3 regions of the Ectothiorhodospira sp. BSL-9 genome follow, and region 2 is predicted to be linked to each of the others. Evidence: predicted binding sites of a transcription regulator. Region 2 holds the regulator's gene; each other region holds the start of a gene.
The links. Region 2 encodes FliA, which starts transcription of late flagellar genes. Its sites were predicted from a motif close to GCTAAAGTTNNNNNNNNNNCNGCCGATA; they were not measured.

Region 1: the regulator FliA is predicted to act here: its motif matches at 2,625-2,652, upstream of ECTOBSL9_RS16160 (chemotaxis protein).
Region 3: the regulator FliA is predicted to act here: its motif matches at 5,382-5,409, upstream of ECTOBSL9_RS07045 (YjfB family protein).

What each region holds. Positions count from the first base shown of each region.
Region 1 is NZ_CP011994.1:3,528,886-3,538,991, forward strand. Features, by position in the region: gene flgC (flagellar basal body rod protein FlgC) at 1-82, opposite strand, end outside; gene flgB (flagellar basal body rod protein FlgB) at 99-500, opposite strand; gene ECTOBSL9_RS16155 (protein-glutamate O-methyltransferase CheR) at 686-1,519, opposite strand; gene ECTOBSL9_RS16160 (chemotaxis protein) at 1,645-2,574, opposite strand; gene flgA (flagellar basal body P-ring formation chaperone FlgA) at 2,882-3,520, shown strand; gene flgM (flagellar biosynthesis anti-sigma factor FlgM) at 3,611-3,922, shown strand; gene ECTOBSL9_RS16175 (flagella synthesis protein FlgN) at 3,927-4,409, shown strand; gene ECTOBSL9_RS16180 (flagellar brake protein) at 4,530-5,279, shown strand; gene ECTOBSL9_RS16185 (response regulator) at 5,295-8,096, opposite strand; gene ECTOBSL9_RS16190 (IS66 family transposase) at 8,131-9,768, opposite strand; gene tnpB (IS66 family insertion sequence element accessory protein TnpB) at 9,828-10,106, opposite strand, start outside.
Region 2 is NZ_CP011994.1:2,452,749-2,462,854, forward strand. Features, by position in the region: gene flhF (flagellar biosynthesis protein FlhF) at 1-894, shown strand, start outside; gene ECTOBSL9_RS11425 (MinD/ParA family protein) at 878-1,768, shown strand; gene ECTOBSL9_RS11430 (RNA polymerase sigma factor FliA) at 1,780-2,502, shown strand; gene ECTOBSL9_RS11435 (chemotaxis response regulator CheY) at 2,605-2,985, shown strand; gene ECTOBSL9_RS11440 (protein phosphatase CheZ) at 2,995-3,780, shown strand; gene ECTOBSL9_RS11445 (chemotaxis protein CheA) at 3,888-6,008, shown strand; gene ECTOBSL9_RS11450 (chemotaxis response regulator protein-glutamate methylesterase) at 6,072-7,193, shown strand; gene ECTOBSL9_RS11455 (flagellar motor protein) at 7,198-7,941, shown strand; gene motD (flagellar motor protein MotD) at 7,980-8,867, shown strand; gene ECTOBSL9_RS11465 (ParA family protein) at 8,867-9,670, shown strand; gene ECTOBSL9_RS11470 (chemotaxis protein CheW) at 9,667-10,106, shown strand, end outside.
Region 3 is NZ_CP011994.1:1,492,004-1,502,109, forward strand. Features, by position in the region: gene ECTOBSL9_RS07015 (deoxyguanosinetriphosphate triphosphohydrolase) at 1-578, opposite strand, end outside; gene aroB (3-dehydroquinate synthase) at 575-1,666, opposite strand; gene aroK (shikimate kinase AroK) at 1,714-2,307, opposite strand; gene ECTOBSL9_RS17665 (hypothetical protein) at 2,354-2,482, opposite strand; gene ECTOBSL9_RS07030 (metal ABC transporter solute-binding protein, Zn/Mn family) at 2,716-3,621, shown strand; gene ECTOBSL9_RS07035 (metal ABC transporter ATP-binding protein) at 3,614-4,414, shown strand; gene ECTOBSL9_RS07040 (metal ABC transporter permease) at 4,414-5,352, shown strand; gene ECTOBSL9_RS07045 (YjfB family protein) at 5,472-5,669, shown strand; gene pilV (type IV pilus modification protein PilV) at 5,871-6,332, shown strand; gene ECTOBSL9_RS07055 (PilW family protein) at 6,329-6,895, shown strand; gene ECTOBSL9_RS07060 (HD-GYP domain-containing protein) at 7,016-8,308, shown strand; gene ECTOBSL9_RS07065 (ISAs1 family transposase) at 8,319-9,440, opposite strand; gene ECTOBSL9_RS07070 (YicC/YloC family endoribonuclease) at 9,602-10,106, shown strand, end outside.

The DNA.
Region 1 (10,106 bases), 1.1 Mb from region 2:
TGCTGGCAATGGTGTTGAGCCTCACGGACTGGGCACTCAGCGCCGAGCCGGATACATCAAAGACCTTGAACATGTTGCTCATGATTCAATCCTCCGGCCTACTCGCCGCCCCGGAAGGCGTTGCGCAGACCCACAAACTTGTCACTGAGAAAATCCAGGCTCGCCTGGTATTGAACAGCGTTCTCGGCAAAGGCTGCCTGCTCCAGCTGCGGATCCACCGTATTGCCGTCCAGAGATGGTTGATTGGGTACCCGATACATGGCCTCCCCCACGCCGCCCGCACCACCTGTTGCGTCCAGGTGAGCCGCATGGGTGCGACTCATGGACAACTGGTCCGGTTGGTGCTGTTGCTTGAGCACCTGCCGGAAGTCCAGATCGCGGGCCTTGTAGTTGGGGGTGTCGGCGTTGGCAATATTGGAGGCGAGCAGTTCCATGCGCCTGGAACGCACCTGCAGCGCTTCGCCATGAATACCCAAGGCATTGTCAAATGAGAGCGGCATGATCTTCGACCTCAAGAAAATCTCTTGGCAGTCGAAATGCAAACAGCGTGCCATACGATAAATTCTCGTAGTTTCAGGCACTTGGAGGGAGGGATAAACCAGAAAGAAAGGGCAATCCGGCAACAACCCGCCGTTGGGGGCCGTTGCGCGGTGAGCAGAGTCGGAAGTTTGACGCTGCGGGGAGGTTACTTCTTCAGGCGATACACCACACCGGGGTTGCAGCGCACCATCTCGAAGGCGTCGGAATAATTGGCCATGGATTCCGAGGCCCCCAGGAACAAGTAGCCGCCCGGGTTGAGTATCTGGGAGATGCGCTTGAGGATAGTGCGCTTGGACTCCAGGGAGAAGTAGATCAGCACGTTACGGCAGAAGACGATATCGAACCGACCCATGGTGCTGTAGTTGTCCAGGAGATTGAACTCCCGGTAGCTGACACGGGCCTTGATGTCCGGCTTCACTTCCCAGCGATCGCCTTTTTGAATGAAGAACCGGTTGCGCCGATCCAGCGACAGCCCCCGGGCCACGGCCAGGGAGTCGTAGCTGGCTTCCTTGGCCTCGCGCAGCACGGCACCGGAGATATCCGTACCCAGGACCTGCACGTCCCGCAGGCTACCGGGCCGCGACTGCAGGTACTCGCTGGTGGTCATGCTGATGGAATACGGCTCCTGCCCCGAGGAACAGGCGGCACACCAGATGCGCACCGTGGAGCTCGGGGATTTTTTCGCCAATTCCGGGTAGATCTGGTTTTTCAGGATCTCGAAGGGGAAGACATCACGAAACCAGTAGGTTTCGTTGGTGGTCATGGCCTCGATCACCCGCTCACGCAAGCCCGAGCGCCCGCCCCGCTTGAGGAGCTTGAGCAATTCACTGACCGAGGAGACCGAGAACTCCTTCATCAGCCGGGACAACCGGCTGGTCACCAGATAGTGCTTGTTATCTCCCAGTACAAGTCCGCAGGACCGCTCAAGAAAGATCTTGAAGTCCTCGTAATCCTGGGGTTCGATCGGGCCCGATGACAATGTGCTGCTGCTTCCCGGTTAGTGTATTGAGACTGCGCCCGGCATGGAGCCGGAAGGCGCAGTATACCCGCAAACGTGCTCCCCGGGCGGCAACGGTTTGCCGCCCGTGGCCTCCCGCTGCCCCGTCACTCGCCGACCTCTTCGGGCTGCAGGTGACCGAGCACGGCCTCGGCCAACTCGTCGGGGCTGAACTTGGGCAGAAATCGATTGGCCCCCGCCTGGCGCACCATGGCCTCGTTGAAGGTGCCACTCAGGGAAGAATGTAACAACACGTACAGTCCCGACAACTCCGGTGACTGACGGATCTCCGACGATAAGGTATACCCGTCCATGACGGGCATCTCGATATCCGAGATCACCATGCCGATCTGCTCATCGATGGGGCCCTCCTTCGCCATGTCCTTGAGCTTGTCGAGGGCCTGCTGACCATCATTGGCCACGATGGCCTCAACACCGATCTGGGCAAGGGCGCGCACGATCTGCTTGCGGGCCACCGAGGAATCGTCGGCCACCAGGGCGCGGCGCACCCGCCCGCCCTCGCGGATGGTACGGGACAGGGCTTCGTCCACATCCCTGGACGGACCGGTCACCATCTCCAGGACCTTTTCCACGTCGATGATTTCCACCAGGCGGTCTTCCACCTGGGTGACAGCCGTCAAAAAGCTGTCCTTGTGAGTGCCCCGCGGCGGCGGGCGGATCTGATCCCAGTTGAGATTGATGATGCGATCCACCGAGGCCACCAGCAGGCCCTGCACCGAGCGGTTGAACTCGGTGAGGATGACAAAGGCCTTCTGCTCGTGTTCCGGCGCTGCCATGCCGATGGCGTGGGCCAGGTCCACCACCGAGACGGTCTGTCCTCGCAGGGTGGCCACGCCGCGCACCACCGAATGGGCGCTGGGCATGCGATTAAGGGGCGGGCAGGCGATCACCTCGCGCACCTTGAAGACATTGATGGCGAACATCTGTCGCGTGCCCAGGGAGAACAGCAACAGCTCAAGGCGGTTCTGCCCCACCATTTGGGTACGCCGATTGACACCATCCATCAAGTCGCTCATGGGCCCCTCCTGCGGAACACCCGGGGATAAACATGGCCAGTCGACCGGGTTATCGGCGGCTTGGGACAATCCTTGATACCTGATCTGGCACCGGGATTGCATCCCCTTAACACCAATAGCCCCCGGCGCCGGAATCCCGGCAACGATTGCGCGGACCACGATTATGAACCAACTTGTACACACCTGTCTCATACCCCGAGCTCATGGCCCCCGCTCCGTTCATCAACGCCGCGGGTGGAGAAGGTCCGTCCTGTCGTGCCTGGCCCTGTGCGCGCTGGCGCTGCCGCCCACAGCCCTGAGCTCGGAGGTGGAGCCCCATGGCAATATCCTCAAGGCAGCCCGGGAGTTTCTCACCGAGCAGGCCCGCCAGCATCACGGCGACTCCCTTGAGGTGCGCGTGGTCCCGGGACGGCTGGACCCGCGACTCCGCCTGCGGGCCTGCGGCAGCCCCCTGGAAGCCCAGCTTCCGCCCGGGGGGCGCATGGTGGGCAGCACCACCGTGGGCGTGCGCTGCCCCGGTCCCGCGCCCTGGAGCCTGTATGTACCGATGCAGGTCAACCTGCGTGGCGAAGTCGTGGTTCTTGACCGTTCCCTGCCCCGCGGCACTGTACTATCCTCCGGTGACATCAGACTGGAGCATCGGGAACTCAACAGCTTGCATAGCGGCTACCTGGTGGACCCGGAGGGTGCCCAGGACATGGTGCTCAGACGCGCCCTGAGCGGTGGCACGGTGCTCACACCCCACATGGTGGAGCCGCAACGCCTTGTGCATCGTGGTGAGCGAGTCACCCTGATCTCGGAAAATTCGGTGGTCACCGTGCGCATGGCCGGCGAGGCCATGGCGGACGGCTCCTACGGAGACCGGGTACGGGTCCGCAACCTGTCATCCAAGCGTGTCGTCGAGGGCCGGGTACTGTCTGCCGGGGTGGTGGGTGTTAATATGTGACACCCGACACATAATACGGGTTAAAGAATTCCCAGGACGAGCCGATAAAAGGACTATGAGAGGCGATGTCTGTATGTGCGAGGAATGGATATGTCCATCGAAATCAAGAATCTAAGCCAGCCGCAGGCGCGGGGTGCCGGTGATAGCCGCGGCACGTCCGAAAGCGCCCGCGGCGGTAAGGGGGCTGGTCAAGCCCCGAGCCCGGCCGATAACACGGCCGACAAGATCACCCTCACCGGGGCCGCAAGACGCCTCAGTGACCTGGAGCAGACTGCGGCTTCCCAGCCACAGGTGGATGAGAAGCGCGTGGCTGAACTGCGCCAGGCCATCCAGGACGGCAGCTACCAGGTGAATGCGCAGGCCGTGGCAGAAGGGCTCATAAAGTCGGAAACCCTGTTCTGATCCCATGAACCACACCCCCTTCCCAGAGCACCTGGACCAGATACTCAGTCAGTCCGTGCGTGAGGCCACCAGCCTGGAATCGGCCTTGCAGCGTGAGGGCGCAGCCCTGGCGTCTCGCGACCTGGATGAGCTGAATGCCGCCGTGGCTGACAAGCAAACCCGTGTACAGGCACTGGAAGCATTGACCCGCCAACAAACGGAGTTGCTGCAGCGGGGAGGCTATGAAACCAATGCCCACGGCATGGACTGTGTGCTGCGCGACTGGGACGAAGAAGGCGTGCTGCGTCCCGTCTGGGATCGCCTGGTGGAAGTCATGTCCCATTGTCATCGCCTGAATCAGGTCAATGGCGGCGTGGTGGAAACCAGCCGACGCCGTGTGGACCAGGCGCTGCACATCCTGCGCGGGGAAGAAACCCGCACCGAACTCTACGACACCCGCGGTCGCGCCTTCTCGGCAAGTTCATCCCGCCCGATCACCAAAGCCTGATCCCGCGCACCACCCGGCGGTGATTCCCGACCGCCATGTATCCCACGCTGTGCTAACCTTATATTGACGGGTTAAGTCAAACCCGCAGGCACACCTGCCCGCATGGGAGGAACAAGCGCCATGGCACAGATGCAGACACTGGCCCGCCAAACGCCGGCCAGAGAAGTGGGACAGCCGATGATGACCCCGGACGATATCCTGGCACAACTGAGGGATCTGGAAGCACGCCATGCTCCGCTCAGCGTGCGACTGGGCAATGAACAGGACTTCTTCAACAGCCGCTTACTGCGTATGGATCCTTCCCATGGATGGTTGTTCCTGGAGGAACTCAAGCCCTACCAGGGCCACCTGCGGGTCGCACCCGGGCAACCCATGCATGTGTACGCCGTCTTCGGTGACATGGGCGCTCATTTCTGCACCGAGGTGATGCACACCGGCGAGCATGATGGCGTGGCCTTCTATGTTCTGGGACTTCCGGAGAAAATGGACTCGGAACAAAAACGCACCCATTTCCGAACCCCCGTGGAACATTCCCTGGGTACCAGAGTGACGCTCACCAACCGTGACGGACGCCAGTTCACCGGTCGGCTGGTGGACGTATCCCTGGGCGGGCTGAGCGCCCATTTCGACCTGGACACCCCCATCAGCGCCCCGGAACTGCTTGACGTCAAAGGTCTGCAACTCCCTGGCATCCCCCCCATCGATTGCGGGCTTCAGGTACGGTTCGCCAGGGACGACAAGGACAAGGGACTGCGACTGGTGGGGGGGCGATTCTTCGACCTGACCCCGGAGGACGAGCGGCATCTGCTGCGGACCCTGCTGGTACTGGAGCGGGAGGAAACGCAGCATCATCGCAGGCATGATGACTGAAGACCTCTGCGGATCTCAGACCTCCGTGAGATCCGCCCCGCGGGCCTTCATGAACGATTCCACCACTCGTATGAAAACCGCCATATCCAGGGGCTTGGTGAGGTACTGATCAAACCCGGCCTCCTGGCCTCGCTCGATATCCCTTTCGGTGGCGTTGGCGGTCAGGGCGATCACCGGGATCTCAGCGGTCTGGGGCTCCTGGCGCAAGCGCTGCAGCACATCATAACCATTCATCCCCGGCATATTGATATCCAGGATGATCAGATCCGGTCGGTGGGCTCTGGCCAACTCCAGACCCAGACCACCCGAGGGGGCATTGAGCACCTGCACGCCAACACGCTGGCGCAGCACATGCTCCACCAATCGCAGATTGGCAGGGTTGTCGTCCACATGCAGCACCGTGAAACGACGATCCTGACCAGCGACGGCGGCTGACGAGTGCAACGGGCCGAGCTCATCCCCACCCTCCTGAGCCGCAGTCTCACCGGCCTTGAGCTCGAACCAGAAGCAACTGCCCTGCTCCAGCCCTTCCATGCCGATCACTCCCCCCATGAGTTCCATCAAGCGCTGGCTGATGGCCAGGCCGATACCGGTGCCTTCAATGGATTCGTCGCCGTCCTCATGGAGCCGGGCAAAGGGTTGAAACAGGGAGCCCCGAAGGGATTCGGGTACACCGCGCCCCGTATCACGCACGCGCACGAGCACGGTTTCGGCACGCGCCTGGGCATCCAGCCACACCTCGCCATGGGGGCGGTTGTACTTGATGGCATTGGATATCAGATTGATCAGCACCTGCTTGAGCCGGGTGCGATCCGCCATCAGAACCTGATCCACCTGCCCCACGTGGATGGTGATGCCCTTATCCTGGGCCAGTGGCCTCAACAGTGTCAGACAATCCCTGACCACATCCGACAGGGGCACGGCCTCGATGGACATCTCGATCCGGCCGGACTCGACCCGGGCCAGATCCAGCACCTCGTTGATCAGATCCAGCAGATGACGCCCACCGCGCAGGATCTCCCTCACGCTCTCCTGCTGACCCTCATCCAGTGACGGGTCGGCCTCCAGCAACTGGGAAAACCCAAGCACCGCGTTCATGGGCGTGCGCAGCTCATGACTCATGCGCGACAGGAATTCCGATTTGGCCTGGTTGGCCCGATCCGCCTGCTCCTTGGCCTCCTGCCATCGACTCATGGCCAGGTGACGCCCCTCTTCGGCACTCAGGGCCGCCGCCAGGATCCCGAGGATTCGTTCGTCCTCATCGTTAGGCTGCATATGACCGGTGGATACCACGCAGAGACTCCCCACCACCTGATCCTGACAGCGGACCGCATGGCCCATGTAGGACTTGATCCCGTAGCGTTTCACATAGGGGTCACGCTCAGCGTAGGGCGTCTGCGTCAGGTCCCCGGTGACGTAATTCTTCCCGAGGGTGCCGTTGATCACGTCATGGCAAACATGCCCCTCGGGTGCATCGCTCAGGGGCATGTCCTCGGGGGTTCGCCAACGTCCCAGGGAAAAGAGTCGACCGTCCTTCAACCGATGGTACAGCGCGGCCTCACTCTCCAGGAGTTCGCCGCAGACCTGGGTGATTCGCGTGACATTCTCCTGATAGTCGGGCCCCAGGCTGGCCAGGCATTCATTCAGGCGAATCAGTCGGCGCTCCATCCGCTTGCGTCGCTCCACATCCCTGACGACCCCCACCGCGTACCAGCCATCCGTCATCTGCAGCGAAGACAGGGACAGTTCTCCGGCCAAACGGCTGCCATCACGACACTGGGCAGAAACTTCCACGATCCGATCGACAGCGTCTCCGGTCCCTGTCTGAGCAAAGTGGTCCATGGCATGGTTCACTGCCGGGGTCGGGCCTCCCGGCATCACCATCTGGTGCAGATCACGCCCCAGGGCTTCATCCCTGCGATAACCGAACAAGCGCTCGGCAGATTTATTCCAGAAGACCACCTGGCCACGAGGGTCCATCATGACGATGGCATCCTGGGCCACATCCGTGATGGCAGTGAGCATCACCTGACTCTTCTTCAGTTCGCCGGAGCGTTCCTTGACCTGCCGCTCCACTGACAAATGCCGAACCCTCAGCAGCATGACCAGCATCGTCGCCAGCACTGTGAAAAGCATCCCCAGCCCACCCACTCCCCAGGTCCGGTCGCCGGCAAGACCCTGGTTCTGGCTCAAGGGCGGAAGCACCAGAGGGCTCGACACCGGTGCCTGCACCCCATGCATGGCCTGGGAGTGCAGGGTTGCAAGGCGCACAAATTCCATCTGTTGCTCGCGCTGATCCAGTTGCTGGGCCACGCTCACCCCCAGCCCGGTCAGCAACAAACCGCTGACCAGCACAAAAGCAGCCTCCAGATAAGGGGCTGCCGGTCGAACGACCCCGCTTCGGCCACGCCGCGTGACGATGGCCACACCCAGGCCAAACACCACCAACAGGCCCAGTCCCGCCAAAAGGGCGGGGCGGCTGCCACGGTGGATCTGTGACCACCACAAGGTATCCGGGGCGTCCAGCCCAACCACCATCAGCAACTGACCCGTCTGCGGATGCACCACAGGCGCCAGGCTGGATACGAACTGGCCGTATTCGTCAGTATAGGGCTGCGTGGTCGTGGCCTGCAGGGACTGAAGAACCCAGCCCAGTTCATCAGGCGGGGACTCATAGCGAGTGCCCGGCGGACTGGCCAATGGGTCGTCCGGGTGAAAGCTTTCCGGGCCGAAGAACCACTCTCCATCGCGTGGCGCAACCGTCCAGAGCTCGCCACCCCCATGGCGCTCGGCCAGCGCCCGCAATTGCACCCGCATGGTAAGTGTCCGGTAGGGCACGTATACCCAACCCTCACTCCCCGCTGTCATTCTCCCCGCAGGCCTGGGTGGGCGGTTCCCAGTGATAGGGCAGCAGTTCGTGGAGGCGATTGGCGGGATGATCCTGGATGCGCTCAAGCACATCGATCAGGTAGTGACGCGGGTTCACCCCGTTCTGCTTGCAGGTTTCCAGGAGGGTGAGCAGGATGGCCAGGGCGTGGCCACCATTCTCGGAGCCGGTGAAGTTCCAGTTCTTGCGACTCACGCACACCCCGCGCAGGGCGCGTTCGCCGCGGTTGTTGTCGGGCTCCAGGCGGCCATCCTCAGTGAAGCGCATCAGGGCCTGCCAGTGGTTGAGGACATAACCGATCGCCTTGGCGAAGTCTCCCCGGGGCGGCAGGCTGGGCAGGATGCGATCCAGCAGGCGACGCAAGCGCTTGAGGATGGGCACCGTGCGGCGCTGGCGGGCCTCGCGGATCTGCTCGGGGTCCGTGATCCCCTGTTCGCGCAGGCGCGACTCCACCTGGTAGATCGCCGTGATCAGCTTCATCACCAGATGCACCCGGCCGCGTTTTTTGTGTTTGCGGGCGATCTTTTCGAACGGGCGCCTCGCATGGGCCCAGCAGGCACACCAGATCAGCGCCTCCTGGATCCGCTCGGCGTTCAGGTAGCCCGCATAGGCATCGGCTTGCAGATATCCCTGGTAGTCACGCAGGTGTTCCAGCGGACCTTCCTGGGATCGGTTGGTGGTGTAGTCGTAGAACACCGGGATGATGCCGTCCTCCCGCCCGCGGCCCAGGTAGAGCCACAGGCGACAGGTTCGGGTTTGTCGTCGGCCCTTTTCCAGTTGCGGCACCGTGGTGTCGTCGCTGTGAACGACCGGACTGGCCAGGGCATCCTGGCGAACGAGGTCGGCCAGCGGGGCCAGGACCGAGGCGGACAGCAGCACGTAGTCGCACAGCCGCTGGCGGGGGACGTCGTAACCATCCCGGGCCAGCTGCTGGCTGATGCGGTTGAGCGGCAGATGATCCGCGAACTTGCTGATCACGGTATGGGCCAGCAGGCTGGCACCCACCTGGGCGCCGGGGATCGGTGGCGAGGGGCGCGGTGGAGAGACGATGGTGCGCTCCCCGTCATCCCCCTGGATCGCATACTTGGGCACCTCGTGGCGCTTCACGTACAGCTGCCCGGGTTGGTACTCCAGGGTCTCGGTCACCTCGACACCGATCTCCACCAGCGGGCCGCCGTTCTGGGCCTCCAGTTGGGCCCGGGTTTCGTCGTCGTAGTCGTAGCGCTGCGTCTCCCGGGGCAATTCCGGTGGGAGGACACGGCGACCTCGAGGGGGCTGGGTCTTGCGCCGCTTTTTGGGCGCCTCGGTGGTTTCTTCTTCGTCTTGCTCGGGGATCGGGGCTTCCTGCGGGTGGAAGAGATCCTGCTGGAGGTAACAGCCACGCTCGGAGCTTTGCCCGAAGCGTTTGCGCTGGGCCTCAAGGACCTGGCGCTTGAGATTCTCCAGTTGTTCGCTCAGCTCATTGATCGTGGACTGCTGCTGGGCGAGTAGCTGGGACTGCTGCTCAATGAGCTGATCACGGTCCGCCAGGGCAGCGCGGAACTGCGATTCGCGCAGGCCGGAAGGGGGTGTCGGCAGGTCTTGTGCAGTGCCGTTCAACATGCCCGCATTTTACCACGCCGAAAGCGCTAAGTGGCTGACTTATTGATGGTATTTATCTATCAACGGGTGGCTGTGGCAAGGCATTTTTGCGGGGTTTCCAGGCGCCGCCAATCGATACCCTCGAACAGCGCCTGCATCTGGCTGCGGGAGAGCCGAACCTCACCCTCTGCATCTCCATCCACCTGCTGGAGCCACTTGAAGCGCCCCTTCTCCAGGCGCTTGTAGATCATCACAAAGCCCTGGCCATCCCAGTACAGGGCCTTGAGCTTGTCCCCAGCCCGGTTGCGGAAGACGAACAACTCACCGCTGAGCGGATCCCGCTCCAGGGCCTCGACGAT
Region 2 (10,106 bases):
GCCATTGCCCAGCGCCTGGCCTCCATGGGGGTGGACCACGAAGTGGCCAGGACAGTGGCCAGTGCCGTGGAACTGGACAAGACTCCGGCTGCCGGCCGGTTCGAGCCGGTGGAAGGGTGGTCCGAGGCCCTGCGCCAGTTGGCGGGCTTGCTGCCCATCGCGGACGATGACCTGCTGGACCACAATGGTATCATCGCCTTTGTGGGCCCCAGTGGCGTGGGTAAAACCACAACGCTGGCCAAACTGGCGGCGCTGGCCAGCCTGCGGCACGGGCAGGAATCCATCGCCATCATCACCACCGATGTCTATCGCCTGGGCGCTCATCGTCAGTTGCAGACCATCGGTCAGTTACTTGGGGTCACCGTCCATCTGGCGCAGACAGAGCAGCAACTCAAGGATATGCTTAGGCGGGTGAAGTCCAAAAGGCTTGTGCTGATCGATACCACCGGAACCAATCAGCGTGACAAGGGCATGCTCGATGAGCTGGCTCAGGTCACCTCGGCATCTGCCGCCCGCGTGATGCTGGTGATGGCCGCCAATGTGCAAAAGGGCGTGGTGGATGAGACCCTGAGCGGGTTCAGTCATTTGCAACCCCAGGGTTGCATCCTGACCAAGGTGGATGAAGCCGCCAGCCTGGGTGAGGTGCTGTCTGCTCTGATCTCATCCAGGCTGCCGCTCAATTTCATCAGCGCAGGCCAGAGGATCCCCGAGGACCTGCTGGCCGCCAGTGCCCCGCGGTTGGTTCAGATGGCGGCGGCGGCGCTTGAAGCCCCGGGGAGATTTTCCGAGCAACGACCTCGTTCCAGGTTCCGGGCGCAGACCGCGCCTGTGACCTCGCGTCCTGACAGTGTCAACGATCTCAGCACCAGGTTTACTCATGCCTTCACCCAGTGAGAATCAAAGCAGCGCATCGGGGCGCCGGGACAAGCCCCGGCCGGTTCGGGTGATTGCCGTTTCCAGCGGCAAGGGGGGGGTGGGCAAGACCAATGTGTCAGTCAACCTGTGTGCCGCGATGGCGCGGACGGGCAAGCACGTCATGCTCATGGACGCTGACCTGGGTCTGGCGAACGTGGATCTTCTCCTGGGGCTGCAACCCAAGAGGAATCTGTCCCATGTGCTGGAAGGGCAGTGCAGCCTGGATGAGGTGGTGGTGGAGGGCCCCAACGGGATGCTGATTGTCCCGGCGGCCTCTGGCATCGCCGATATGGCGGACCTGGGGCACGCCCAGCATGTGGGCATCATTCGCGCCTTCAGCGAACTCACTCACCCCCTGGACGTGTTGGTGGTGGACACTGCGGCAGGTCTGCATGACAGCGTGACCAGTTTCTGCCGGGCGGCCCATGAGGTGTTGGTGGTGGTCTGTGACGAACCAGCCTCCATCACGGATGCCTATGCACTGATCAAGGTCCTGTATCGGGACCACGGCGTCATGCGGTTCCGCATTCTGGCCAACATGGTGCGCAACGAGCAGGAAGACGAGGGGCGGAGCCTGTTCCGCAAGCTGGTCGCCGTGTGTGACCGTTTTCTTGACGACGTCACGCTCGACTATGTGGGGTCGATTCCCTACGACGACTATCTTCGCAAGGCCGTGCAGCGTCGTCAGTCCGTGGTGGAGGCCTTTCCCTCTTCGCCGGCGGCCCGGTCCTTTGCGGCCTTGCCCTCGCGTATAGAACAATGGCCCATGCCCCGAGGGGCCCGGGGCGGCATCGAATTTTTTGTGGAACGTCTGATCAATAGCGATCAGAGTGATCTGGAGCCAGCACCATAAGCGGTCTCGCCATGTATGCCAGCCAACAGTTGGATTCCAATACCCTGGTGGATGAGCATGTCGCCCTCGTCAAGCGCATTGCTTACCACCTGCTGGCGCGCCTGCCAGCCAATGTGCAGGTCGATGATCTGATTCAGTCGGGCATCATCGGCCTGCTGGAGGCTGCCCGTCATTACGATCCGTCCCAGGGGGCGAGTTTCGAAACCTATGCGGGTATCCGCATCCGCGGGGCCATGCTGGATGAGGTGCGTCGCAGTGACTGGACGCCCCGTTCCGTGCATCGTCACTCACGGCAGATCAGTGAAGTGATCCGCCAGATCGAGAATCGGGAAGGGCGGGAGGCCTCGGCAGCCGAGATCGCCGAGGCGCTCGGCGTGGATATGACCACCTATCAGGACATGCTCCGTGATGCGGTCTCAAGCCGGGTGCTGGGTTTCGATGATCTGGGGGATGACGATTCCTCGGCAGAAAACCTGCTGACCTCCGATGGGCCGGATCCGCTGATGGATCTGACGCGAACCGATTTCAAGAAGGCGCTGGTGGAGAACATCGGCGAGTTGCCGGAACGGGAAAGACTCGTGCTGTCCCTGTATTATGACGAGGAATTGAACCTGCGGGAGATTGGTCAGGTGCTGGGGGTGAGTGAATCCCGGGTCTGTCAACTCCATGGCCAGGCGCTGATGCGACTCAAGGCGCGCATGGGCGACTGGGTGGGGGATGGGGTTCGGGTCTGAGAGATCCCCGAGGTTGCTGGAGTCTGGAACACGTATCAATTCCGCGCGGCCAGCGCGCGGCTAACGATTTGCGCATCACTGGAGGTTTTTGTGGATAAGAATATGAAGATCCTCATTGTGGATGACTTTTCCACAATGCGGCGCATCATCAAGAACTTGCTGCGGGATCTTGGGTACAACAACACCTCCGAGGCGGATGACGGACATACGGCGTTACCCATGCTGCAAAATGGTAACTTCGATTTTCTGGTCACCGACTGGAACATGCCCATCATGCCCGGCATCGATCTGCTTCGCGCAGTGAGGGCAGACCCCCGCATCAAGGATATGCCCGTGCTGATGGTGACGGCAGAAGCCAAGCGCGAACAGATCGTCGAGGCGGCTCAGGCGGGCGTGAACGGCTACATCGTCAAGCCGTTCACGGCGGAAACCCTGCGGGAAAAGATCGACAGGATCTTCGAACGTCTCGAGCAAAACGGTTGATCATTGCCCATGGATAAGAGTCAAGACAGCGACAAAGAGGCCCTTTTCAGGAAGGAGCAACTGGAGCGGGCCCGGGAACTGGTCCAGATGATGGAGGCCGGCCAGGAAGACAAGGCGGGCCACCTGATCGAGGAACTGGGCCGCATGCACGAGAGCATGCTGTTCCAGGAACTGGGCAAACTCACCCGCGACCTGCACGAGGCGCTCAATAGTTTCCGCCTTGATACACGCCTGTCCGAACTCACTCATCAGGACATCCCTGATGCCAAGGAACGTCTTAACTACGTGGTGGCCATGACGGAGCAGGCTGCCCATCGCACGCTCAACGCGGTGGAGGAGAATCTGCCCGTGGCGGAGTCGCTGGCCACTCGCGCCGGGGAACTGGGTGCGGAGTGGACGCGGTTTCGCCAGCGCGAGATGTCTCTCGAGGAGTTCAGGCAGGTGAGCCAGCAATTGAGCGACTTTCTCGCGGATACGGAGCGGGATGCGGACAAGCTGCGCAAGGGTCTGTCCGAAGTCTTGATGGCCCAGGACTTTCAGGACCTGACCGGTCAGGTGATTCGCCGGGTCATGACCCTGGTTCAGGATCTGGAAGACAACCTGGTGGGGCTGGTGAGGGTATCGGGGCAGCGACTGACCAAACCCGAGACCGACAAGAACGCGGCTGATCCACGCAAGGATGCCGGCCCTGCCAGCGCCGGCACGGGTCCCGCAGTCTCCGGGACCTCCGACAAGGGGGAAGTGGTCAGCGGGCAGGACGATGTGGACGATCTGCTCTCCAGCCTGGGTTTCTGATCGGGTCCAAGGGCCCACCTCCGGGCGTATGCCCATTTCAGAATTCCCTGAGTTGGCCGCCAACCTGGGAGTGAGAAGGGCATCCGCACGACGCGCGAGAACAAGGCATGACTCTGGACACCGACGACGAAATCCTGAACGACTTCCTCATTGAGGCCAGTGAGATCCTGGATGCCCTCGGTGAGCAGTTGGTGCAGTTGGAGCGAACGCCTGACGACAAGGACCTGCTGAACTCCGTCTTCCGGAGTTTCCATACCATCAAGGGGGGCGCCGGGTTCCTCAATCTGGAAAACCTGGTCAAGATCTGTCACCGCGCCGAGGACGTCTTCAACCTGTTGCGCCAGGGTCAGCGTCGTGCCGACAGCAACCTGATGGACATCATCCTTCAGGTGCTGGATGTGCTCAACCGGATGTTCGATGAATTGCGTGCCGGCCAGGAGCCCGAGCCTGCGCCTGATCATCTGTTGGCGGCCCTGGAGCCTCTCACTTACCCCGAGGGAGAAGAACCCGCACACCTGTCACCCCCTCCTGCGGCGGCGCCTGCTGTGCCTGCCGAGCCAGCCCCGGCACCTTCTGCCCCCATGCCACCGGCGGGAACAGCTGACGGGGATATCACTGACGAAGAATTCGAGGCGCTGCTGGATGCCATGCAGGAGGGCAAGGACAATGGACAGCCCGGGGCCGGCGCGGGCGCATCACCCGTGGCATCAGCCGCAGAGACGGCCCAGCAAGGAAGTGATGAGATCACGGATGCAGAATTCGAGCAGTTGCTGGACGAGCTTCAAGGTAAGGGGGCGGCGGCAGGTGGGCCTTCCACTGCGCCAGCGCCCGGCAGCGGCCAGAATGAACTGATCTCCGAGGACGAATTCGAGAATCTGCTGGATCAGTTGCATGGCAAGGGTCAGGCCCCCCAGCCTCAGAAGCCGACCGGCGGCCAGCCCGTCAAGGAAAAATCCCAGGCAGCCCCAGCCCCAGCCCCGTCGCCGGCTGCCAGGCCGGCCTCGGCCGCGGAAGCTGCCCCCCCGGAGGCGGCTGCACCCGCGCAGGCCAAGGCATCACCGGCAGAGACCTCGGTGCGGGTGGATACCAAGCGCCTGGATGACATCATGAACCTGGTGGGTGAACTGGTCCTGGTGCGTAACCGACTGGCCACGCTGCGCTCACGCATGAAGGATGAGCAGGTCTCCAAGGCCGTCACCAACCTGGATGTGGTCACTGCGGATCTGCAGGCCGCAGTCATGAAAACCCGGATGCAGCCCATCAAGAAGGTCTTTGGCCGTTTTCCCAGGGTGGTCCGTGATCTGGCGCGCACCCTCAAGAAAGAGATCAATCTGGAGCTGGAGGGAGAGGATACCGACCTGGACAAGAATCTGGTGGAGGCCCTGGCCGACCCGCTGGTGCACCTGGTGCGCAATGCGGTGGACCATGGTATCGAATCTCCCGAGGAACGCCAGGCGGCGGGCAAGGCGCGGGCCGGCCGGGTGGTGCTCTCCGCCAACCAGGAAGGTGACCATATCCTGCTGACCATCTCCGACGACGGCAAGGGAATGGATCCCGACGTGTTGCGGGCCAAGGCCGTCGAGAAGGGTATGATGGATGAGGACGCGGCCGCCCGGCTGACGGATCATGACGCCTTCAACCTGATCTTCCGGGCCGGTTTTTCCACCAAGACGGAAATCTCCGACGTCTCGGGCCGCGGCGTGGGCATGGATGTGGTCAAGACGCGCATTGCCCAACTCAACGGTCGCGTGGAAATCACCTCGGCGCCGGGGCAGGGCAGCACGCTCAGTATTCGTCTTCCGCTGACCCTGGCCATCATGCCCACGCTGATGGTGGTGCTGGGCAAACAGCGTTTCGCATTGCCGCTGGCCAATGTCAGCGAGATCTTTGATCTGGATCTGTCGCGTACCAACCGGGTGGATGATCAGGAAGTCATCATGGTACGTAACCGTTCCTTGCCGCTTTACTACCTGCGGCGCTGGCTGGTATCCGGCGACGCGCCTGCCGGGGAAGGTGTGGGACATGTGGTGGTGGTGTTTGCCGGCAACCAGCGGGTGGGGTTCGTGGTGGACAGCCTGATTGGTCAGGAAGAGGTGGTGATCAAGCCTTTGGGCAATGTCCTGCACGGGGTACCCGGGCTGGCCGGGGCCACCATTACCGGTGATGGGGGCATCGCCCTGATCCTGGATGTGCCCGGTTTGTTGAAAAGTTATGCCCGGCGCTTGTGAGCGTCGGATTCTTCTGTAGCATCGTGGCCCGTCGGATGGGCTCATGGATAACGGAGGCGGTGAATGGCGGTTCGCGTTCTGGTGGTGGATGATTCCGGGTTCTTCCGGCGTCGCATCGTGGATATCCTGAATGCGGATCCCTCCCTTGAGGTGGTGGGTACGGCCAGCAATGGCCAGGAAGCCATTGATCAGGTGATTGCGCTCAAGCCCGATGTGGTGACCATGGATATCGAAATGCCCGTGATGGACGGGATCACGGCGGTGCGCCGTATCATGGCGCGTCAGCCCACGGCCATCCTCATGTTCTCATCGCTCACCTTCGAGGGGGCCAAGGCCACCCTGGATGCACTGGAAGCGGGTGCCGTCGATTTTCTGCCCAAGCGTTTCGAGGATATCGCCCGGGATCAGCAGGAAGCCCGTGATGTTCTTTGTCGTCGGGTGCGTACCATCGGTCGCCGCGGAGCCGTCAGGTCAGGGCGCGATAACGGCGCACGTGCCACGGCGCCCGCCCCCAAGTCAGCCCCTCCGGCGACGGGACGACCGATCGCTCAGCCCCCCGCGGCAACTGCGCCCCGTGCGTCTCGGGGAAGCGGCGATCGGGCGCCCCCGGTTCTGCGGGATTTCAAGGTGGTGTTGATTGGTACATCAACGGGCGGGCCCCTGGCCTTGCAAAAGGTTCTTGCCGCCCTGCCGGCCCATTTCCCACTCCCTTTGTTGCTGGTCCAGCATATGCCCGCCAGTTTTACGCCGGCCTTCGCACAGCGTCTGGATCAGCTTTGCAATATCCGGGTCAAGGAGGCCGAGGATGGTGACGCGCTGCAGCCTGGCCTTGCCCTGCTGGCTCCCGGGGGGCAACAGATGCAGGTGGAGTGTCGCGGCGGGCAGTCGCGGGTGCGCATCACCGAGAGTGCGGCCGATCAGCATTATCGGCCCTGCGTGGATGTCACCTTCAACTCCGCCGCCGCCTGCTTCCGTGGCGATGCACTGGTCATCGTGATGACGGGTATGGGTGCGGATGGTCGCGAGGGTGCCCGGTTGCTCAAGCGGTGTGGTTCCACTGTCTGGGCGCAGGACGAGGCCACCTGTGTGGTCTATGGCATGCCCGCGGCCATTGCCGAGGCCGGGTTGGCGGATCGGATATTGCCCTTGCCCCAGATCGGCAAGTTGTTGGCGGAGGCCTGTTGATATCATGGATATCCTCAGTCTCATTGGTGTGACTCTGGCTTTGGTGGCGGTGTTCGGCGGCACCATTGCCAAGGGCAGTGGTATTGCGGCGCTGTGGAACGGAGCAGCATTCGTCATCGTGATCCTGGGCACGATTGCGGCGGCCCTGGTGCAGACCCGTCCTGCGGTATTCATGCGCGCCTTTCGCATCCTGCCTTGGGTGTTTGTCCAGCCTCGACTCGAGCCGGAGGCGACGATCGAGAAAATCGTCAATTGGAGCCAGGTGGCACGCAAGGAAGGACTGCTGGGGCTGGAGTCCCTGGCCGAGGAAGAGACGGATGTATTCTCGAAGAAGGGGCTGCAACTGCTGGTGGATGGTACGGAGCCCGACAATATCCGCACCATTCTCGAGGTGGAGATGAGCACCAAGGAGGACTTCGACACCCAGGCCGCCAAGGTGTTCGAGAGCATGGGGATCTATGCGCCCACCATGGGGATTGTGGGTGCGGTGATGGGGCTCATGGCAGTGATGCAGAACCTGGCGGATCCAAGCCGGCTCGGTGCCGGTATTGCCGCGGCCTTCGTTGCTACAATCTATGGTATTGCCTCGGCCAATCTGTTCTTTCTTCCCATGAGTAATAAGCTCAAGACCACGATTCAGAATCAGAGTGCCCATCGCGAAATGATCGTGGAGGGCATCATCTCCATCGCCGAAGGAGAGAATCCCCGTAACATCGAGACCAAACTGCAAGGTTATCTGCAGCGATAGGGCCTTGAAAAAATTGCCTTTATGCCGATATTGACACTATGGCCAAACGCCGCAAAAAACATGAGGATCACGTAAATCACGAGGCATGGGCGATTCCCTACGCGGATCTGCTCGTGCTGTTGCTGGCGTTTTTTGTGGTGATGTATGCCATTTCCTCGGTGAATGAGGGCAAATACCGGGTGTTATCGGAATCCCTCGTCAATGCCTTTGGCACCCCTCCACGGGCCGTGGACCCGATTCAGGTGGGTGAACCCACCCGCGCCCCGCGCCCCGCCATTCTCGAAACCCCACCGTTGACTGCGCCCATCGAAATGCCGGAGATGACCCGCAGCCTGGAGTCCATGCTGGCCGATGTGGATGTGGAGGGCCTTGCCGAGGCCGTGGCCGGGATCAATTTCATGGCGGACGAGATCAGTGAGGCCATGCGCCCCCTGATCGAGGCCGGAATGATCGATGTGGGGCGCGATCGTCTCTGGATCGAGGTTCAGATCAATACCAGCATCCTGTTTGCCAGCGGGAGCGCCAATCTGGCGAGCGAGGCCGTGCCGGTGCTGGAGACCCTGGCGGAGATCCTCAGCCGTTTCCCGGTGCGTGTTCACGTGGAAGGGCATACCGATAACATCCCGATCAGCAGTCCCGTTTACCCCTCCAACTGGGAACTCTCCTCGGGGCGGGCGGCCACGGTGGTGAATCTGCTGGCCCGCAATGGCCTGGATCCGGACCAGATGGCCGCCATCGGTTTTGGTGAGTACCGGCCCATCGCCACCAACGAGACGCCGGAAGGACGGCGGGATAATCGGCGTGTGAATATCGTCATTCTGGCCGGGAAGCGCCCCCGCGCCGAGGATGGGGATCCCCCCGAGATGCTTCGCGAGGATATGGAAATGCTGCTGGATCGCCAACGCGTTGGCCCGGGGGGATCGTGATGGGTACCGTAACCTGGGCTGTGGCCAATCAAAAGGGTGGGGTGGGCAAGACCACCACCACCGTCACCCTGGGTGGGCTACTGGCCCTGCGGGGCCACGATACCCTGCTGGTGGATCTGGATCCCCATGGCTCGCTTACGGCGTATTTTGGCTACGATCCCGAGGGCGCTACCGGGGGCGTCTATAGCCTTTATCAGCGATCCGCCGAACGCAAGCCTCTGGATGCCTTTGCTGCGGTACGCCAGACCCGCTATGAGCACTTGTATGTGATGCCGGCATCCACTGCCCAGGCCACCCTGGACCGGCAGTTGGGCACCCGCGAGGGCATGGGTCTGGTCATCAAGCGCGCCATTGCCAGCATGCAGGATCGTTTCGATTTCGTGCTGCTGGATTGCCCGCCGATGCTGGGTGTATTGATGGTGAATGCCCTGGCGGCCTGTGATCGGTTGCTGATTCCGGTGCAGACGGAGTTTCTTGCCATCCGCGGCCTCGACCGCATGCTCCACACATTGAAGATGGTACAGAAATCCCGCAAGCAACCACTGGAGTACCTGGTGGTGCCTACCTTGTTTGATCGCCGCACGCGGGCCTCCACTCAGGCCCTCTGGGAGTTGCGTGATCAATATCGCGACTGCCTGTGGCCGGGTGTGATCACCGTGGATACCAAGTTTCGTGAAGCCAGCGTAGCCGGCGAGCCCCTGCCCGTGATGATGCCCGAGGCACGGGGCAGTCAGGCCTATGCACGATTGCTGGACTGGTTGCTCAATTCAGCCAACCAGTGCCAGCAGAAGGCGGTGTCATGAAGGATCGTCCACAGAAAACCCTGATAGTGGAAGAACAGCAGGCCCTGACCGCCTATCTGGATGGTCTGCTTCAGGAAATCGCCCTTGACGAGGCAGAACCCGAGCCTGCCGCGGCCAGGGTGGTGCCACGCCCGCGCTTGGTGACGCAGCCGAAACTGGTGTCGGTGCCTCATGTGGCACCACCGGTTCCCGCCGCCACGCTGGCACCGCGGCAAACGACGCCGCCCGACTGGGCCCAGGGCGCCTTTCAGTGCCTGCTGTTCCGGCTGGCTGGACTGCCGCTGTCGGTTCCTCTGATCAAACTGAACGGCATCATGGAGATGCCCGAGAAGATCACGCCCATGCCGGGTCACAGCCCATTGTTCATGGGGTTGGTGAATCGCCATGGACGCAAGGTGAAGGTGGTGGATATCACCCAGCTGGTGATGCCCCGGGA
Region 3 (10,106 bases), 960 kb from region 2:
GCCTCCAGGGTGGGCTGGTGTCCATCCACGAAACGCCGGCCCACAGCGCCCAGGGTGGCGGCCACCTTGGGGTCGCAGTGCTTGAGGATGCCCTCGCGGGTCTCGAAGGTGAGGTTGAGGCCGTCGAACTCGGCGTAATGGGCCTCCAGGGACTCCACCACCCGCAGCGACTGCAGGTTGTGTTCAAAGCCACCATAATCGGCCATGCAGGCATTGAGGGTGTCCTGGCCGGCATGGCCGAAGGGGGTGTGGCCCAGGTCATGAGCCAGGGCGATGGCCTCGGTGAGGTCCTCGTTCAGGCGCAGCACCCGGGCGCAGCCGCGGGCGATCTGCGCCACTTCCAGGCTGTGGGTGAGGCGGGTGCGGAACAGGTCCCCCTCGTGATTGATGAACACCTGGGTCTTGTATTCCAGGCGCCGGAAGGCGGTGGAGTGGATGATGCGGTCCCGATCCCGCTGGAATTCGCTGCGGTAGACCGGCGCGTCCTCCGGGTGGCTGCGACCGCGGCTCAGGTCATCCCGGGCCGCGTAGGGGGCCAGATGGGCGGGATCGTTCAGGGCAGCTGGTGTGGTGTTCATGGGCGGGTCAGTGCGTTCAGGGTGTCATCCAGCGCCCCGGGGTCGAAGTCCGCCGTCACCACGGATGTGCCGATGCCCTGGAGCAATACCAGTCGCAACTGACCCTGGAGGACCTTCTTGTCCCCCGCCATGATCTGTTTGAATCGCTCGGTGGACAGCCCCGCCGGCGGGGCTACCGGCAGGCGCGCCATCTCGATGAGACGGGTGGTGCGATTCAGGTCGTCGTCCTCGATCCACCCCATCTGCCGGGACAGGTGGGCCGCCATGATCATGCCAGCGCCCACTGCCTCGCCGTGCAGCCACTGGCCGTAGCCCATGCCGTTCTCGATGGCGTGGCCGAAGGTGTGGCCCAGGTTCAGCAGGGCGCGGCGCCCGGACTCCCGCTCATCCTGGGCCACCACCCGGGCCTTGTCGGCACAGGCGCGGTGGATGGCCCAGGCCAGGGCTTCAGGGTCCCGGGCCAGCAGGCGGGGCAGGTGTTCCTCCTGCCAGGCGAAGAATTCCGCATCGTCGATCAGGCCGTACTTGATCACCTCGGCCAGGCCGGCGCTGAGTTCCCGGTCGGGCAGGGTGTTGAGGGTGTCGGTGTCGATGACCACCAGCCGGGGCTGATGAAAGGCACCGATCATGTTCTTGCCCAGCGCATGATTCACGCCGGTCTTGCCGCCCACGGAGGAGTCCACCTGGGAGAGCAGGGTGGTGGGCACCTGGATGAAGTCCACGCCGCGCAGGTAGGTGGCGGCGGCAAAACCGGTGATGTCTCCGATCACCCCGCCTCCCAGGGCGATGAGCATGGCGCTACGGTCCAGGCGTCGCTCCAGCAGGAAGGTGTAGATGCGGTTGAGGGTGTCGACGTTCTTGTGCTGCTCGCCATCGGGCAGTATCAGGGCCTCTACGGGGCCGTCGTGCAAGGACGCCAGGGTCTGCTTGAGGGTGTCCAGATAGAGTGGGGCGACGGTCTCGTTGGTTACGATGACCGCGCGGCGCCCCTTCAGCAGGGCCTCGAAGTGCCCCGGCTCTTTCAACAGCCCCCGGCCGATGTGGATCGGGTAGCTGCGTTCGGCAAGATCAACGGTGAGGGTGTCCATGCCCGGATGATACTAAGGTGGGCATCGTGAAAGCCACCGTGACGGCATTACTCCGGGGCGGAGACGGCCGTGCGGGGGCGGGCCTTGTGCGGGCTGGGCGCGCGACTTCTGAAGCGTCGGGCCACGGTGCGCACGGTGCCGCGTAGATGTTCCCGATCCGTGTCCACCACCAGGTGGGCGATCTCCCGGTATAGCGGGTCGCGAATCCTGAGCAGTTCCTCAAGCCGGGCGCGGGGGTTTTCCGTTTGCAGCAGCGGGCGGTTGCGATCCCGGGCGGTGCGGCGCAGTTGCACTGCCACCGAAGTGCGCAGATAGACCACCAGGCCACAGCGTTTCAGGCATTCCCGGTTTTCCGGGCGCATCACCACACCGCCACCGGTGGCCAGGACGATGCCCTCGCGAGTGCACAGGTCGGCGATCACTGCCGTCTCCCGCTGACGAAAGCCATCCTCACCTTCATATTCAAAGATGGTGGGGATATCCACGCCCGTACGACGCTCGATCTCCCGATCGCTGTCCACAAAGGGCAGGTGCAGGTGGCTGGCCAGATGCCGGCCCACAGTGGACTTGCCGGCCCCCATGGGGCCGATCAGGACGATGTTGTATTTTTCTGGCAGCGGGGGGCGTCTGGGTGACTTCATGGCGTGCAGTCGCCCGGCCCATCAGTGGGCCGGGCGCTCGGGATGCTTACTTCTGGAAGGTCACCATGATGACCTGAGCGGCGATGATGACGCCGATGATCACGTACAGGGTTACCATGAAGGGTACACCCAGCTGCAGGGAGGCCACGGTCTGGCCTGCGAGTTCTTCTGACATAGTTCCACCTCCTGAGTAGTTTTGGGTCGGGCGCTGGCAAAGGGCCGTCTCTGCGGCTTTCACTCACCCAGCGCGCGTGTGGGTCATGAATTCCCATCAAGAGAGTGGATCATTGGCGCTCCGGAGGCAACCCCACCCGACATTCCCTGCGTTTCTCGACTCCTGGGGCTGGAAATCTCCAGGATTCCAGACTAGGATTAGATTAAGATTAATTCTCATTTAAGGGTGATGTCATGAGAAGCCTCCGCAGAGTCGTGTTGTGTGTGCTGTTTCTGGTGGCGGCGCCGCTTGGCGCCCATGAGCCCCCTCGCGTGGTGACCACCTTCTCGGTCCTGGGCGACCTGGTCCAGAGGGTGGCCGGTGACGACGCCCAGGTGAAGGTGCTCACACCCGTGGGCGCAGAGGTGCATGACTGGGAGCTCACGCCCGATAACTTCAAGGCCCTGGAGCGAGCTGATCTTGTGTTGTACAACGGCTACATGCTGGAGCAGTGGATGGGGCAGGTGCGCGCCACAGCGCGGCGCGACGTGCCGTTGGTGGCCGTGGCCGAGCAGGCCGGGGTGGAAACCCATCCCATCGTCACCGGTGATTTCGAGGGGGACCCCGACCCCCATCTGTGGATGGACCCCCGCAAGGCCGCCGCCTACGGTCATGCCATTGCCCGGGCCCTGGGGGACGTCCATCCCGGGCGGGCCGAGGCCTTTGCCAACCGTGCCCAGGCCCTGGAGTCGGAGCTTGAGGTCCTCCACGAAGAGATCCTTGAGGCCCTTGCCCTCATCCCCGAGGACCAGCGCCTGCTGATCACCAGCGAGGCGGCGTTCATCTACTTCGCCCACGCATATGATCTGCGTCATGATGGCGTCTGGGGCACCAACGCCGAGACCGAGGGCTCCCCGCGGCAGATCATGCGTATCGTGGATCTGGTGCGTGAACGGGCGCCCGGGGCTGTCTTCTGGGAGAGCACCATCTCGGATCGTCACGTGCGCAGTGTGGCCGAGGACACCGGCGTGACCGTGGCCGGTCCCCTGTACGTGGACTCCCTTGGACAGCCTGGCAGCGGCGCCGAGGATTATTTCGCCATGATGCGCCATAACAAGATGCTGCTCAGGGAGCACCTGGGAGGTCGTCAGGATGAGTGAGGTGACGCACCCATCGCTGCCCGCGGTGGAAGTCCAGCACGTGTATGCGGCCTACGATGGACAGGCGGTGCTGGAGGATGTGCACATCGACCTGCCAGCCGGTGAATGGACGGCCATTATCGGCCCCAATGGCGCGGGCAAGTCGACGCTGTTTCGCATCCTGCTGGGGGTGATGAAGGCGCACCGCGGGCGTGTGCGGGTGCTTGGGCAGGCGCCGGCCACCCAGCGCCGCGCCGGGGTGATGGCCTACATGGCCCAGCAGGAGGCGGTGGAATGGGACTTTCCCATCTCCGTCAAGGATACGGTGCTCACGGGCCGCTATGGTCACATGCGTGGCGATGCCTTCTGGAGGCGCATCGTGCCGCCCCGCTGGTGCGACCCCCGGCACTGGGTGGTGGTACGTCAGGCCCTGGAGGCCGTCGACATGCTGGATTATGCCGACCGGCCCATCGGCGCGCTCTCGGGCGGTCAGAAGAAGCGGGTGCTGCTGGCCCGGGCCCTGGCCCAGGAGGCCAGGGTGTTGCTACTGGACGAGCCCCTGGCCGGGGTGGATACCGCCAGCGAGCGCCTCATCATGGAGGTGCTGGATGGTGAACGCCGTTCGGGGCGCACCGTGATCATGGTCACCCACGACATGGACAGCGCCCGCCGCTACGCCGACCAGGTGCTGCTGCTCAATCGCCAGGTGGTGGGCATGGGCGCCCCCGAACGCATGCTGGTGGATGAGATGCTGGCCCGCACCGCAGCGGCGGGGTGGGTGCGGGGCCATGAGCCCCTGGTGGAGGCATCGTGATGGCATGGTTCGAATCCCTGGGCATGGCCCTGATCGACGCATTGATCGCCGGGCTGATGCTGATCGTGGGCCTGTTTCCCGAGGCCGTCTCGGCACCCTTTGACTACGCCTTCATGCAGCGGGCCCTGCTCACCTCCATCCTGGTGGGGGCCATTTGCGGGTTGTTGTCCTGCTTCGTGGTGCTCAAGCGCTGGTCGTTGCTGGGGGATGCCATCTCCCATGCGGTGCTGCCGGGGGTGGCCATCGCCTATCTGCTGGGCTGGCCCTTCTTCATTGGCGCCTTCCTGGCCGGCGCTGTCTCGGCCCTGGGCATTGGCGCCCTGGAGCGGCACACACGCATCAAGTCCGATGCGGCCATGGGCCTGATGTTCACCTTCGCCTTCGCCCTGGGTGTGGTGATTATCGGTAAGATCGCTACCAATACCCACTTGATGCACATCCTTTTCGGGAATGTGCTGGGTGTTCAGTATCCGGCCCTGATGCTCACCCTGTTCTCCGGTCTGGTGGCCCTGATGGCCGTGTGGATCTTCTATCGATCCCTGGTGCTTTACACCTTCGACCCCATGCAGGCCCAGGCCCTGGGGTTCAATACCAGCGTGGTGCATTACGGGCTGATCCTGCTGCTCACCCTCACCATCGTTGCCAGTCTGGAGACGGTGGGCATCATCCTGGTGGTGGCCATGCTCATCACACCGGGGGCCACCGCCCATCTGCTCACCGACCGCCTGACCACAATGATGCTGCTGTCGGTGGGTACCGGTGTGCTCTCGGCGGTGCTGGGGCTGTATCTCTCCTTCCAGTTTGACGTGGCCTCCGGCGGTGCCATCGTGCTGGTGGCCACCGCGCTGTTCGCCGTGGCCCTGCTGGCAGCACCCCGCCACGGCCTGGTGGGTCGCTGGTGGCGCCGGCGTCGAGGGGCGACAGCAATGGCGCCCTGAGGGCTGGTGAAGAAATTTCTGTCCGGTGCCCTCAAGTCGGCTCTGCCCCGGCCGCTAGCAAGAGGGAGATCCCTCCAAAGGGACTCGACATTCACGTATCAGATGTATCGGAGGTCCCCATGGACGTCAGCGCCATTGCCAGTCTTGGCACCCAAATGAGTCAGCAGCAGACCGCCCTGGAGGTGAGCACGGCCGTGACCAAGAAGGCCATCGACGCCGAGGCACAAGCCGCCGCCAACCTGGTGGACGCCATGCCCGACCCCAACGCCCAGGCCCTGCCAGCCAATCTGGGCAACAACATCAATGTAACGGCCTGACGGGCCCCGAAGGCGCAGCCCCCTAATGGGAACGGCCTCTTCGGGGTCGATTCACTGAGCCCCTCGCCCCTTTGGGGAGAGGGGTTGGGGTGAGGGGCGGCTGCTAGGACTTGATGCCCTCGCCCGGTTGGCCTAGTCTGCCCCTGTTCAGGCCCGACTCGGTCCACAAGGAAACGGATATCGTCACAGGAGGTGACACCCATGCCCACCCATTCAACCACCCGCCCCCTGCGTCCCCCCTCGGCACCCCGCCGCCATCGCGGCTTCACCCTCATCGAGGCCCTGGTGGCCCTGCTGGTGCTCTCCATCGGTCTGCTTGGCCTGGCGGCGCTGCAACTGTTCTCCCTGCAAAGCGCTCACTCCGCCTATCAGCGCACCGTGGCCAGCATCATGGCCATGGATGCGGGCGAACGCCTGTGGCTGGCGGCCGCCTCGGGCAATCCGGGGCCGGCATCCGTGCAGGGGGCATGGCGTGTCCACTGGCAACATGATCCGGATGCCCCGCAGCGCGTGGGCCTGCCCGAGGCTGGCGATAGCGCGCTGGACTGCGGTGCCTCGGGTTGCACCGTGCGCATCCAGTGGGTGGATGGGCGATTCGATGACGAGGATGGCAGGCCGGTGTTCGAATATGCATTGCAACCGCCAGCGGTATCGCTGCCATGAGCGCGGCCCCGGTTGCAGTGAGGCCACAGCATCGGGTGCGGGGCTTTTCCCTGGTGGAGCTGATGGTTGCCATGGTGATCGGGCTGATCCTGATGGCGGGTGTGGTGCAGGTTTTCCTCGCCAATCACACCGCCTATCGTGAGGCCCAGCGCTTTGCCCAGCTTCAGGAGACCATGGCGTTCGCCGTGGACTATCTGGCTCGTGATATCCGTGGCGCCGAGAGCATCAGTCTCAATGGTGATGAGCTGGCAGTGGTGCGTGATAGGCGCATCGACTGGTGTGGGGCGCCTCCGGGGGTACATGCGGTGAGCTATTTCATCCAGGATGATGCCCTGCGCTGCCGGCATGGGTCACTCCACAACCATGAGCTGCTGCGCGGTTTCCGCCCCGGGTCCACCCTGGTGGCTCACCCCTTGCCGGACGCGCAGGCCCCGGTTGCCGTGCGGCTTGGGCTCACGCTGCAAAGCGGGGCAGGGCAGGGGGTGCCGCTGCGGGATCATTATCTGGAATTTCACGTGGCTATGAGAAACCGGATATTGGCCCTGGGCCAGCCGCCGTCATGAGGGAAGGCCCCGGTGGGTGCGTTCAGGGGGTGTGCCACCGGGAATTGATCTTTGCCGTGCCAAAATCACTCGCGGGTGTGAGACACTTGCCCTGACCAGCCAGGCTTGGGAGATCTGCGGGTGGCAGTGATCAAATGGACCATTGAGGTGGGGGCGGTGCGCAAAGGGATGTACGTCTGCGAACTGGATCGCCCCTGGGAGGGTACCCCGTTTCCACTCCAGGGATTCATGGTGGAAACCGACGACCAGATCCAGTTTCTCAGGGACCATTGCACTACCGTGGCGGTGGATCGGGATAAGACCCCGGATGACCTGCTCAGGCGCGTGCCCCCTTCCGGACCATTGACTCCTTCTGCCGCCAGCCGCGTTCGCAAGCCGGAGCACGATGCCCCGCCCCCAGACACGCTTTACCAGATCGCAGATCAGATGGTGCATGCCCGTTCGGTGTGGCGGGATGCTCAGGATTACATCACCGAGGTGATGAATGATGTCCGCCTGGGCAGCTCCGTGGGCACCCTGCAGGCGCGCCAGTTAGTCAGGCGGCTGGCAGGGCAGGTGGTGGAAAGTCCGAATGCCCTGCTATGGCTCACCACTCTGCGCGAGCGCGACCATTACACATGCCAGCACAGCGTCAATGTCTGCATCCTGTCCCTGAGCTTCGGGCGTTTTTTGGGGATGGGGGGTGAGGAGTTGGAGACCCTGGGGCTGGGCGCTCTGCTGCATGATATGGGCAAGATGCGTGTTCCGCTGGAGATCCTCAACTGCCCTCGCCGACTGACTGCCGAAGAGTTTGAGCAGATGAAGGCCCACCCCGTCCTGGGTTATACCCTGCTCAAGCGCGACAAGACACTGCCCGAAAACGTGCTGCAGACCGCTCTATGCCATCACGAGCGCATGAGCGGTCAAGGCTATCCCAATGGCCACAAGGGCGATGCCATCCCGGCCCATGCCCGTCTGGTGGCGGTGGTGGACGTCTATGACGCCATCAGCAGCAAACGGGTCTACCACGATGGCAAGAGTCCGCAGGAGGCCCTCGACATCATCTTTCGTATGCGCGGCAACGAGCTGGATGCGGAGTTGGTAGAGGCGTTCATCCGCTGTGTGGGCATCTACCCGGTGGGCAGTCTGGTGGAGTTGACCACCGGCCAGGTGGGGGTCGTCGTGGGTTTCAATACCCGTCATCGCCTCCGGCCCACGGTGATGCTGCTGCTGGACGCAGAGCACACACCGATGCCGGCCCCGAGCCTGCTCAATCTGGCCAGTTCTGCCTGGGTGTCGGGCTCCACCGCGCCGGCCATACGCGCGGTGCTGGAGCCTGGAAGTTACGGTATCGATCCGCACCAGGTCGTCAATCAGGTTACTCAGAGTTCCATTGGGGGAAAAAGGCCTGGCCCGCAGGGCAATCGCACATAAAGACTGATTCTCATTTGAGGCCGAGCAAGTGAGCACGGTACTCGTCAGATGTTGCCGCGATGATCCGCTTGGTCTTGAGGCTGCCCTTGCGAGGCAAGGGATCCAGACGGATCAGATTCAACGTCAAGCGCTTGAGGATGGCCAGGTTATGCCCAGCGTGGGCCGTACGGGCCCTCATCTGATCATCCGCAAACGTGACGTCCAGGCACCAGTGCACCTGGTTCTCGACGCACCAGTGCTGGCGGATCGTTCGTGCCAAGACCGGCGCATCGGGGGGCAAACTGCTGATATAGCACCGGCGCTCCTGGGTCGCCTTGCCGTTCACCTCGCGCGAGGCTTCGATCACGGCAAAGCTCTTCATGTCAGGCCAGCGTCCCGGATTGGGTAAGCACGCCAGGGCATCAAACACATAGCAGCGGCGTGTTTCCTGCCGTCCATGGCCCTTGTCGATGTCTTCGCTGACCTGATGGGGCGTCTTGTCGGTCGGGGCTGACTGAAACAGGGCGAAGAAGTCATCCATGGCCTCCCATAACTGAGGCTGGTTCCGTTTGACGGCCAGGACATAGTCCGCCTGCTGGTCGCGTATGGCCTGCGCGATCGAAGGCTGCGTGCCCATCGCATCGATCGTCACAATGCAGCCTTCCAAGGCCAGCGTCGCCAGTAGGTCGGGGATCGCCGTCTTCTCGTTGGATTTGGTGGCTGTGGCGTGCTGCCCCAGGATGACGCCGGCGTCAGCAGCAAAGGCGCTGACCAGATGGAGCGGTGCCTCACCGGTCTTCGCCGATCGGCGGCTCGTCTTGCCGTCCAGCGCCACGACCTGAGGCGAAAGCCCGGGTAGCACCTCGGCTACCCAGCGCCGGAAGGCGGCTTCGAACTGCTGAGTGTCGATCAGGCCGAAGAGGCGAGCAAAGGTGTCATGCGAGGGGATGCCGTTGGGCAAGTTCACGTACTGCCGGAGCCAGGCCTCTTTCTCCTGAGCCCATAGCGCGATTTCTTCAAAGGTGTCGGCACCGACCAAAACGCCGCAGACGGCGGTGGTCAGGACATCAGGCAGCGGATGCTCGACCCGGCGAGGATCTCGCGGGTCCGTGACACAGGTAAAGATATCGAAAAGCGAGGGGAGCTGGGACATCAGGGCGAACCTCAAATGCTCCAGCTATAGCGCTTCAGGCTGCATTCAGCAAATGCGATTCATTCCGGGTCTACGATTGCCCTGGCCTGGCCCGGGGGGCAGTCACGCAATGTGTGGTTAACCGCTACAATCACGTCTCCAGTCATTGATCGGGAGATCCCATGTTATTCAGCATGACCGGCTTCGCACGATGCGAATCTTCGGGCGAATACGGTTCGCTTGTCTGGGAATTGCGCAGCGTCAACCATCGTTATCTTGAGATCTCTCCGCGGCTGCCAGAGGAACTTCGTGGCCTGGAGGGCAAGGTGCGCGAACGCATCCAGGCCCGGCTGGGGCGTGGCAAGGTGGAGTGCAACCTGCGGTTTCGTCGCGGCGCGGCCGACCAGGACAGCATCGAGCTCAACGACGAACTGGCCAAGGAGGTGATCAGCACGGTCGTGCGCGTGGAACACTGGATGATGAACGCGGCGCGCATGACGGCCATGGACATCCTGCGCTGGCCTGGTGTGGTGATCGAGCCGGAGCAGGATCTGCAACCGGTCATGACGGCCACCCTGGACTTGCTGGATGAGGCCCTGACCACCCTGGTGGAGAACCGGGGCCGCGAGGGGGCCCACATCAAGGCGCTGCTCCAGGCCCGCTGCGACGCCATTGCCGAGCAGGTGG